One region of the Thiorhodovibrio litoralis genome, then DNA from elsewhere that is predicted to be linked to it. Evidence: predicted binding sites of a transcription regulator. Region 1 holds the regulator's gene; the other holds the start of a gene.

What was found. Region 1 encodes FNR, which switches genes on or off when oxygen is low (the NO sensors DNR and NnrR bind a similar motif). Its sites were predicted from a motif close to TTGATNTANATCAA; they were not measured.
Region 2: a site for FNR is predicted at 2,203-2,216, ahead of hcp (hydroxylamine reductase). Genes of this name have one in related genera too.

The regions. Positions count from the first base shown of each region.
Region 1 covers NZ_CP121473.1:3,133,897-3,138,358, forward strand. Annotated here, with positions in the region: gene Thiosp_RS13910 (DEAD/DEAH box helicase) at 1-495, opposite strand, end outside; gene Thiosp_RS13915 (sulfur globule family protein) at 1,107-1,505, shown strand; gene fnr (fumarate/nitrate reduction transcriptional regulator Fnr) at 1,763-2,521, shown strand; gene nhaD (sodium:proton antiporter NhaD) at 2,553-4,034, shown strand; one part of gene Thiosp_RS13930 (IS630 family transposase) at 4,059-4,462, opposite strand, start outside.
Region 2 covers NZ_CP121473.1:3,674,882-3,679,343, reverse strand. Annotated here, with positions in the region: gene Thiosp_RS16540 (HPP family protein) at 1-768, opposite strand, end outside; gene hcp (hydroxylamine reductase) at 791-2,083, opposite strand; gene Thiosp_RS16530 (hypothetical protein) at 2,456-2,848, opposite strand; gene Thiosp_RS16525 (IS1634 family transposase) at 3,213-4,462, shown strand, end outside.

The DNA.
Region 1 (4,462 bases):
GTCGAGCACCAGCAGTTCGATTCCAGCCAGACTCAGATTCCCCTGATCGGCGTGGTCGAGCAAGCGCCCGGGGGTGGCGACCAGAATATCAACGCCACGGCGCAACTCGTTGGTTTGTGGTCCAATGCCGACACCGCCAAAAATCTGCAGGGCGCGCAGCGGCAGGAACTGGCCGTAGGCGCGCACGCTCTCGCCAACCTGAGCGGCCAGTTCGCGCGTGGGCGTCAGCACCAGCGCGCGCGGCCTGCGTGAGCGGGGCGCGCCGCGGCCTGAGGAGTCTTGTGTGGTCGGCTGGGAGCTTTCGCTCAGGCGTTGCAACAGCGGCAAGGTGAAGGCGGCCGTCTTGCCGGTGCCGGTCTGGGCGCCGGCCATTACATCGCGACCGTCGAGGACAGCCGGGATGGCCTGACGTTGAATCGGTGTGGGCTGGGTATAGCCTTGCGCTTCGACAGCGCGCAGCAGTTCGGCCGACAGGCCGAGGTCGGAAAATGACATGGAAACTCCTGAAGATATCTGGGTGGCCTACCCAGAATTCAGGCTGGGCCGGTATAGGCGTCGGGGTAATAACGTTGGCGAACTTGTAGTGCCTAAGGTGTGCGATCAACGGGCGGGCGGTAAGGCGGACATCCGTGAGAGCGGGCAGCACCTACCGGAGGGCGCTGCATCTTGGGGTGCACCATACGCGAATAGCGCGGAAAAGCAAGCACAATATTCGCCTGCCCCGATTTCAATCCCGCGTTTCGCGCACGCTGCGCAAGGGCCCCGGCAGTGCCCGCTAGTGCTGGGTTTTCGCCCGTGGGCGCAGCGATGTCGCGCGGCCACTCCTTGGCATCCTCGTGACAATTGGCATTGCAAACTTTTGCCAACGGGACATGAACGGTACTTCACAAGTTCGGAACCTGCACGTATACTCGGGGACCATTCGCTTTGGCGAATACGCAACTCGGGGCCGCGGGAGCGGTCGGACGGGCAAGAGCCAACTGACGACAACGGCTCGGCCCACGCGACCAACCTTGGCAAGAAAGCCTGGGTCGTTTAAGCAGTCCCGGTTTCGTTGTGACATAAACCGCTTATCCCGCAAGACGTAACCATTCAGGAGAGAGACAATGAGAAAGTTTTCAAAAGTGCTTGGCGCTGCAGCAATTGTAGGCGCAGCTGCGTTCTCGATGGGTACCGCGCAGGCTTGGTGGGGTCCCGGTTGGGGTGGCCCTGGCGGCTACAACAACAACGGCTGGGGCGATGGCCTCGGTGACATGTTCGGTGACGGTTATGGCAACATGGACTTCAGCATGTCCGGCGGTGGCGGTGGTCGCGGTTATGGTCGCGGTCGCGGTTACGGCTATGGCCGTGACAACTATGGCTACGGCTACGCCCCCTATGGCTATGGCCAACCCTACGGCGGCGGCTACGGCCCGGGCTATGGCTATGCGCCTCCGGCTCCTTACGGTGCTCCCTATGGCGCGCCGGCTCCTGCCGCTCCGGCAAACAGCGGTGAGTCCAAGTAAGTTGACTTGACCTGCCCTCTCGCGAGCAGACCGCTCGCGAGCTGGCGCTTCAGGCAGTCATTTGCTTGATGCATGAGGCCGCGCCCTGTGGGCGCGGCTTTTTTTTTGCCCGCCATTTTTGACCTGCCAAATGCGCGCACCCGGATGGTTTGGCGCATGCCCTGGCGGCTGATTCGGCGCGTCGATCAGCTCGCGTCTCTTGATCTCCGTCAATGACAGCTGCACAATGGCAAAAAATCGAGACGGAGTGGAGCGCTTTGAGTCAGGAAAAGATTATCTCGTTTGAAAATATCCGGGTGGCTTGTCGCAACTGCTCGCTCAACGCGCTCTGTTTGCCGATGGGTCTGGCGAGCGAGGATGTCGAACGACTGGAGAGCGTGGTCAAGCGCTCGCGCCCTCTGCATCGTGGCGAACACATTTTTCAGGGCGGCGAACGTTTTCAGTCGCTGTTCGTGGTTAAGACCGGATCGGTCAAGACCTATACGCCAAGCCCTGAGGGCGGAGAACAAGTGCTCGGCTTCCACCTGCCGGGCGAGCTAATCGGCCTGGATGCGATCGATCAGGACTTTCACTCTTGCTCGGCACGGGTTCTCGAGACCTCGGCGATTTGCGAAGTTCCCTTCAAGCGGCTTGAGGAACTGGCCGCCACCCTGCCCTCGCTGCAACATCAGCTCTATCGGCTGTTGAGCAAAGAGATCGTCGAGGAATCCGAACTGCTGATGCTGCTTGGCAAACGCAATGCCGAGGAGCGCCTGGCTGCGTTTCTGGTGAGCCTGTCGCAACGACTCGGGAAACGGGGCCTTTCGACAACGGATTTCCACCTGAGCATGTCGCGCCATGAAATCGGCAACTACCTCGGTCTGGCAGTCGAGACCGTCAGCCGGCTCTTTACCCGCTTTCAGGACGAACGCCTGCTGGATGTCGACCGCAAGCATGTTCAAGTTCGCAACATGCCAAGGCTCGAGGATCTCGCCGGCATTGCGCGCAACCAAACAAGCTGTCGCGAAACCAGCTAAAATTTGCGGTTTTTTCTCAGGGTTTTTCGTTATGCACGAGCTTCGCAATCGGCCCTCGCGGTTTCTACCTGCCCTCCCCGGCATCGGGCGACCGGCCATCAGCATCCCGACTGCACTGTTGGCGACCTTGCTGTTGTTCTTCTCCGGCGCTCTGCTGGCATCCGAGTCTGGCGCCGCGCATCTGGATCTGACCACCACCTGGGTCGGCTTCACCTCGCTGCTGATTTTTGTCGTCGCCTATGGCCTGGTGATGACCGAGGAGTTCACCCATCTCCCCAAATCCAAGCCGGTCATGCTAGCGGCGGGCCTCATCTGGCTGCTGGTGGCTTACTACTATTCCACCCACCATGGCTCGTCACATGCGCCGGCCGAAGCGGTGCGGCACAACATCATGGAGTATGGCGAGCTGTTTCTCTTCCTGCTCGCCGCCATGACCTATATCAACACCATGGAGGAGCGCCTCGTCTTCGACGCCTTGCGCTCCTGGCTGCTGCGCATGGGCTTTAGCTACCGCACTTTATTTTGGATGACCGGCTTCATGGCCTTTCTCATCTCGCCGGTGGCGGACAATCTGACCACGGCACTGCTGATGTGCGCGGTGGTGATGGCGGTCGGCGCGGACAATCCGAAGTTTGTCGGCTTGGCTTGCATCAATATCGTCATCGCCGCCAACTCGGGCGGTGCCTTTAGCCCGTTCGGAGACATCACAACCCTGATGGTATGGCAGAAAGGCCTTGTGCCCTTCGCCGAATTCTTCCGCTTGTTCATTCCATCGTTGATCAGCTTTTTGGTGCCGGCCTGGTTCATGCACAAGGAAATTCCCAACATCAAGCCCGCCGCCAGCGACGAGCGCGTGCGCATGAAACGCGGTGCCATCCGCGTTGTGCTGCTGTTCATGGCAACCATCGCCACGGCGGTGAGCTTCCACAACTACTACCATCTGCCGCCGGTGCTGGGCATGATGACCGGGCTGGCCTACCTGGGCTTTTTCGGCTACTACCTCAATCGCACCGGTGAGCTCGCGACCGTGCGTGCCGGAAACATCGTCGACAGCATCCCCTTTAACTTCTTTAACAAAGTGGCGCGCGCCGAATGGGACACTCTGCTGTTTTTCTACGGCGTGGTGCTGTGCGTTGGCGGCTTGGGCTTTATCGGTTATCTGTCGCTGGTCAGCCATTTCGCCTACGACGGCATGGGGCCAACCATCGCCAACACCTTGGTCGGGCTTCTTTCAGCCGTAGTCGACAATATTCCAGTGATGTTCGCGGTACTGACCATGAACCCCGAGATGAGCCACGGGCAGTGGCTGCTGGTGACCCTGACCGCCGGTATCGGCGGCAGCCTGCTCTCAATCGGCTCCGCCGCTGGCGTGGCGCTGATGGGCCAGTCGAAAGGGATGTATACCTTCTTTGGCCACCTCAAATGGGCACCCCATATCGCAGCCGGCTATTTCGCCGCCATTGCCAGCCACTTCATTATCAACTTCGGGACCTTTGCTGAAAAGGTGAGCTGAAGCACGACCTTTGGTTCTAGTACCTCATTTCAGCTTAACTTGCGGATATAAGTGCTTCAACTTCACACGCGCTTTGTCGTTGGTGAATTGCCAGTCGACGCCGATTTGGGCCTCGTTGCGTTGTTCTGCCCAGGCGGCGGTTTCGCGGCGAAGCGTTTCGATATCGCCGATGCGGCGGTCTAGGCACTGCTTGGTCATGACACTGAGTTCGATTTCGGCAATGTCCAACCAGCTGCCGTGCTTTGGTGTGTAGTGGATTTCCAAGCGCTCGATCAACCGCCGCGCTTCCTCAGGTGGGAAGGCTTTGTACAGAGAGGCGGGCGTATGCGTATTGAGGTTGTCCCAGACGATAACGACTTTCTCGGCGTCGGGATAGTCCACGTCCAGCAATGTCTTGATTTCTTGGGCTAAATCGATCGCGGTTTTGG
Region 2 (4,462 bases), 540 kb from region 1:
CTCGAGCGCCAGGACTTCGCGGATTTCCCAGTCTTGGCCAAAGCTGCCATTACTGTAGGCTTGACCCACCCGAATCGGCGGCGTTGCGGCGCGGGTGTGGCGCGCTTCCTCAGTCGCCAAAGCAAAAATGCGCTGCAAATCCGGCTCCGAGACATCGATGAAGGAGTCCATCGCGCGCAGCGCGGCGGCAAGATGCCGATGTTCCAGCGGCATGGGCGCGGCCGGCTCTGCAACTGGGGCGCCGCTGTCCTGGTCTCGCCGCCAACGTGCGGGCCAGTTGGCTGGATAACGCCGCCAGTGCCAGGGCGCATTCCAGACCACGGCGAGCAACAGCAAGGTGAGTGCATTGACCGCAACAGGCATCAGCACAAAGCCAAAGCCGAGCGACGTGATGGACGGCCCGCCGATGACGGCCGTCAGCGCGGTGGCACCGCCGGGCGGATGAAGACAGCGCAGTGCATGCATGGCGCCGATGGAGAGTCCCGCCGCGGTGGCCGCGCTCCAGAGATCGGTGCCGAGCCAACGCGCACAGGCCACCCCGATCAGCGCCGAAACAAGATGGCCGCCAAGCAGCGGCCAGGGTTGGGAGAGTGGCCCGTGCGGAACCGCGAACAACAGCACCGCAGAGGAGCCCATGGAGGCAATCAGCCAGGGCAGGGCGGGGTCAACCGCCGGGAACAGCCAAAGCGCAAGCGCCGCCGTGGCCAAAATGCCAACACCACCGCCCAGTGCGGAAATGAGCTGTTCGCGCAGGCTGACGCTGTTCATGGGGCAACTCCTCGGCCTGGGTTCAGGCGGCGAGTGCGAGTTTGAGATCCGCGTGCGGATCGCCATTGGTCAAGCGCAGATCATAAGCGGCTTGCAGACGGGCAAATACGCCCGGGGTGATGAATGCCGGCGGCTGAGGGCCGAGGTTGATGCCTTTCACGCCCAGATGCAACAGCGTTAGCAGCACCGCCACGGCTTTTTGTTCAAACCAGCTGATGACCAGAGTCAGAGGCAGATCATTGACCGTGCACTTCAGCGCCTCGGCCAGGGCTACCGCCACCATGATGGCGCCATAGGCATCGTTGCACTGGCCCATGTCCAGTAACCGCGGTAGGCCGAGATGCTCGCCGTAGGCGTGATCGCGAATGCGATACTTGCCGCAGCCGAGTGTGAGAATGAAGGAGTCGGCTGGCGTGGCGGCGGCATAATCGGTGAAATAGTTGCGCCCCTTCTCGGCACCGTCACAGCCGCCGATGACGAAGAAATGGCTGATCTGTCCGGCTTTGATGGCGTCGAGAATCGTACCGGCCTGCTCGAGCAGCACCTGGCGATGGTAGCCCACCGGCTGCTCCACGCCGAGTCGCTGTTCGCATGGCGGGCAGGTACGCGCAGCGGCGATTACGGCGGAGAAATCGCCGTTTTTGATGTGCTGACCGTCCGGGACCGCCACCGCATTGGTGGTGAACAGCCGCTCGCGATAGCTCTCGGGGGGGATCAGCACGCAATTGGTGGTGCCGACGATGGGACCGGGAAAATCGGCGAATTCTTTTTTCTGATCCTGCCAGGCGCCACCATAGTGGCCGGCGAGATTGGGATGCGCCTGAAATTTGCTGTACATGTGCGCCGGCAGCATCTCGCCATGGGTGTAGACCTTGATGTCGGTGTCTTCGAGCTGTTCGAGCAGTTGCCACAGATCGAGCAGATCATGGCCGGTGATCAGGATGCCCGGGCCGGCTAAGGTGCCCTCGCGGACCCGGGTCGGGCGGGGCGCGCCGAAGGTGGCGATATGGCCCTCATCGAGCAGTTGCATGACACGCAGATTCTTTTCGCCGCATTCCAGACAATAGTGCAGCAGGGTGTCTTCATCGAAATTCACGTTGGTCATGGTCGCGAACAGGGCTTCTTCGATGAAGGCTGAGACCGTCTCATCGGACTGTCCAAGCCGGCGCGCATGGTGGGCATAGGCGGCCATGCCTTTGAGGCCGAAAATCAGCAGTTCCTGCAAGGACTGCACATCTTCGCTCTTGCCGCAGACGCCGGGGCTGGTCACACAGGCAGATTGACGAAAGGTTTGCTCGCATTGATTACAGAACATGGACGCACTCCGGTGGCAGTGAGGAGAGACAGGAACAATCGCGCGCGGCGCAGGCCAGCAATTGGCCTTCGCTGCGCGACAGCGGAGTACAGTCTGCAACCAGGCTCGGGGAGATGGCCTTGATCCGAGTCAAGCGGGTCAGGCGGCCAGGCTGATCGGTGCAAGCCTGCAACTGGACCGGGATCGGAATCAACGGCCTTCCCAACCTGGAAACAAGGTCGGCGTCTCCAACCTATGTTTGCGAGGCTACATCTAGGTTCACTTAGCTGAAGGCCTGCTCTTTTGCTGGGGGGCAACGAGGCGCCTGGTCGCACAAGCAAGAGACCAGCAGGCGCAACGGAACCTAAAGCACCATGGCAGGAGAGCAGCGCATCATCGGGTGGCATGACATGCCCCCCCCGCGTCGATGGTTAATCCTCCAGCGACGCTCTCAGCAGCAATGCGGAGAAGCCCATGGAGGAAATCAATTGGCATGCTGCTCAAACTTTCCTCCGGCGGAATCAGGTCGGACATCGGTGGCGCGGACAGCCGCAGCATCCGATTGCCACCGCGCTGAAACTGATAATCCACCGTCAGGATCTCCGCTATCCAGCCGCTGGCTTCGGCTTGGTCGATGACAGCGGGCAGATGCGCCGATTCCGCGCCTGCGAGCGTGAGCAGGGGAAAGACGCGAACCTCGCGACTGACGCGCATCAGCTCTGTGATCGCCTCGCGATGCGCAGCGGCATCGATGTGCTCCGAATAGGTGAACAATAGGTGGGACACCAGGGCCAGATCAAAACGACCGGCGGGAAAAGGCAGATGCGGCAGCTTGGCGGCAACATAGCCAGCAACCCTGGATCGTTAGGCCCGAATTGCGAAACCCGACGCAGGCAGATCCGATTGCCTTGTGTCATGCTCATCGCATCAGGGCCAAAAGGATGAAGCGGAAGCCAATTATGCGCAATACGAACCTCTATCCCATATTTAACATTTCCACGCCGAAAATCGGCGTAAGTCATTGAAGTTTTCTCTGGAGAGAAAATAATATCCCGCCGGATCAGTGACTTGAAACTGGCGACCCAAATGTAGTGCCATAATATTACGGAGCCCCATTGACGCGCGCGCCCGCGCAGCGGAGCATGCGTGCATGTACATTCGCCGCACCACCATCAAGAGCCGACGCACTGGTCAGCCGTACTTCACCTATCGGCTGGTGGAGTCGGTGCGCGAAGCCGGGCGGGTGCGCCAGCGCACGGTGCTGAATCTCGGCCGTCACTTCGAGGTCCCGCGCGGGCAATGGCCGGCCTTGGCACGGCGCATTGAGGCCTTGGTGGGCGGGCAGTCGGAGCTGTTCATTGACCTCGATGCCCGTTGGGAGCCGCTGGCGCAACAGTTGGCGGCGCAGGTGATTCGCGCCCGCGCGGGGGAGGATCCCTCCGAGGGGAGCGCGCCCAACTTCCAACGGGTCGATGTCGAGACAGTCGATGTGGTGCGCCCGCGCAGTGTCGCGGTCGAGCATGTCGCCTTGGCCGCCTGGGGGCAGATGGGCTTGGATGAAAAACTCACGGCTTTGGGCTTCAGCGGCCCGCAACGCGCGGCGGCCATCGGCAATGTGATCGGTCGCATGGTGGTGCCGGGTAGCGAGTTGGCGACCCATCAGTGGTTGCAACAGCGCAGCGCCCTGGGCGAGTTGATCGACGTTGATTTCGCCGACCTGGATCTGATGGCGCTCTACCGCATCACCGATCGGCTGCTCGCCCACAAACCGGCATTGGAGTCCTTCCTGTATGCCCGCGAGCGCGATCTGTTCGAACTTGATGAAGTGATTACGCTCTACGACCTGACCAATACCTATTTCGAGGGCAGCGCCAAGCATAACGCCAACGCCGCCTTTGGCCGTTCGAAAGAAAAGCGCAGCGACTGCCCGCTGGTCACCCTGGCGCTGACGCTCGATGCCAGTGGCTTTCCCAAACGCAGCGAGGTGTTCGCTGGGAACGCCGTGGAAGCCGAGACGCTGGCAAAAATGCTGCGTGCCTTGACGCCCGAGCAACAACGCACCCCACCGACGGTGGTGCTCGATGCCGGCATTGCCACCGAGGAGAACATCGCCTGGCTGGTGGCGCAGGGCTACCGCTATGTCGTGGTCAGCCGAAAGCGACATCTGCAGTTCGATCCCGAGGCGGCCTGTTTGATCAAAGAAGACGGCCCACTGACCATCCGCGCCCAGCGGGTAGTCAAGAAAGAAACCAACGAAGTCGAGCTGTATTGTCACTCCAGCCAACGTGAGCTCAAAGATCGCGGCATTGCCGATCGCTTCGCGCAACGCTTCGAGCAGGCCCTGCAGCAACTCGCCGATGGGTTGCACAAGCCAGGCACCGTCAAGCGCTTTGAGAAAGT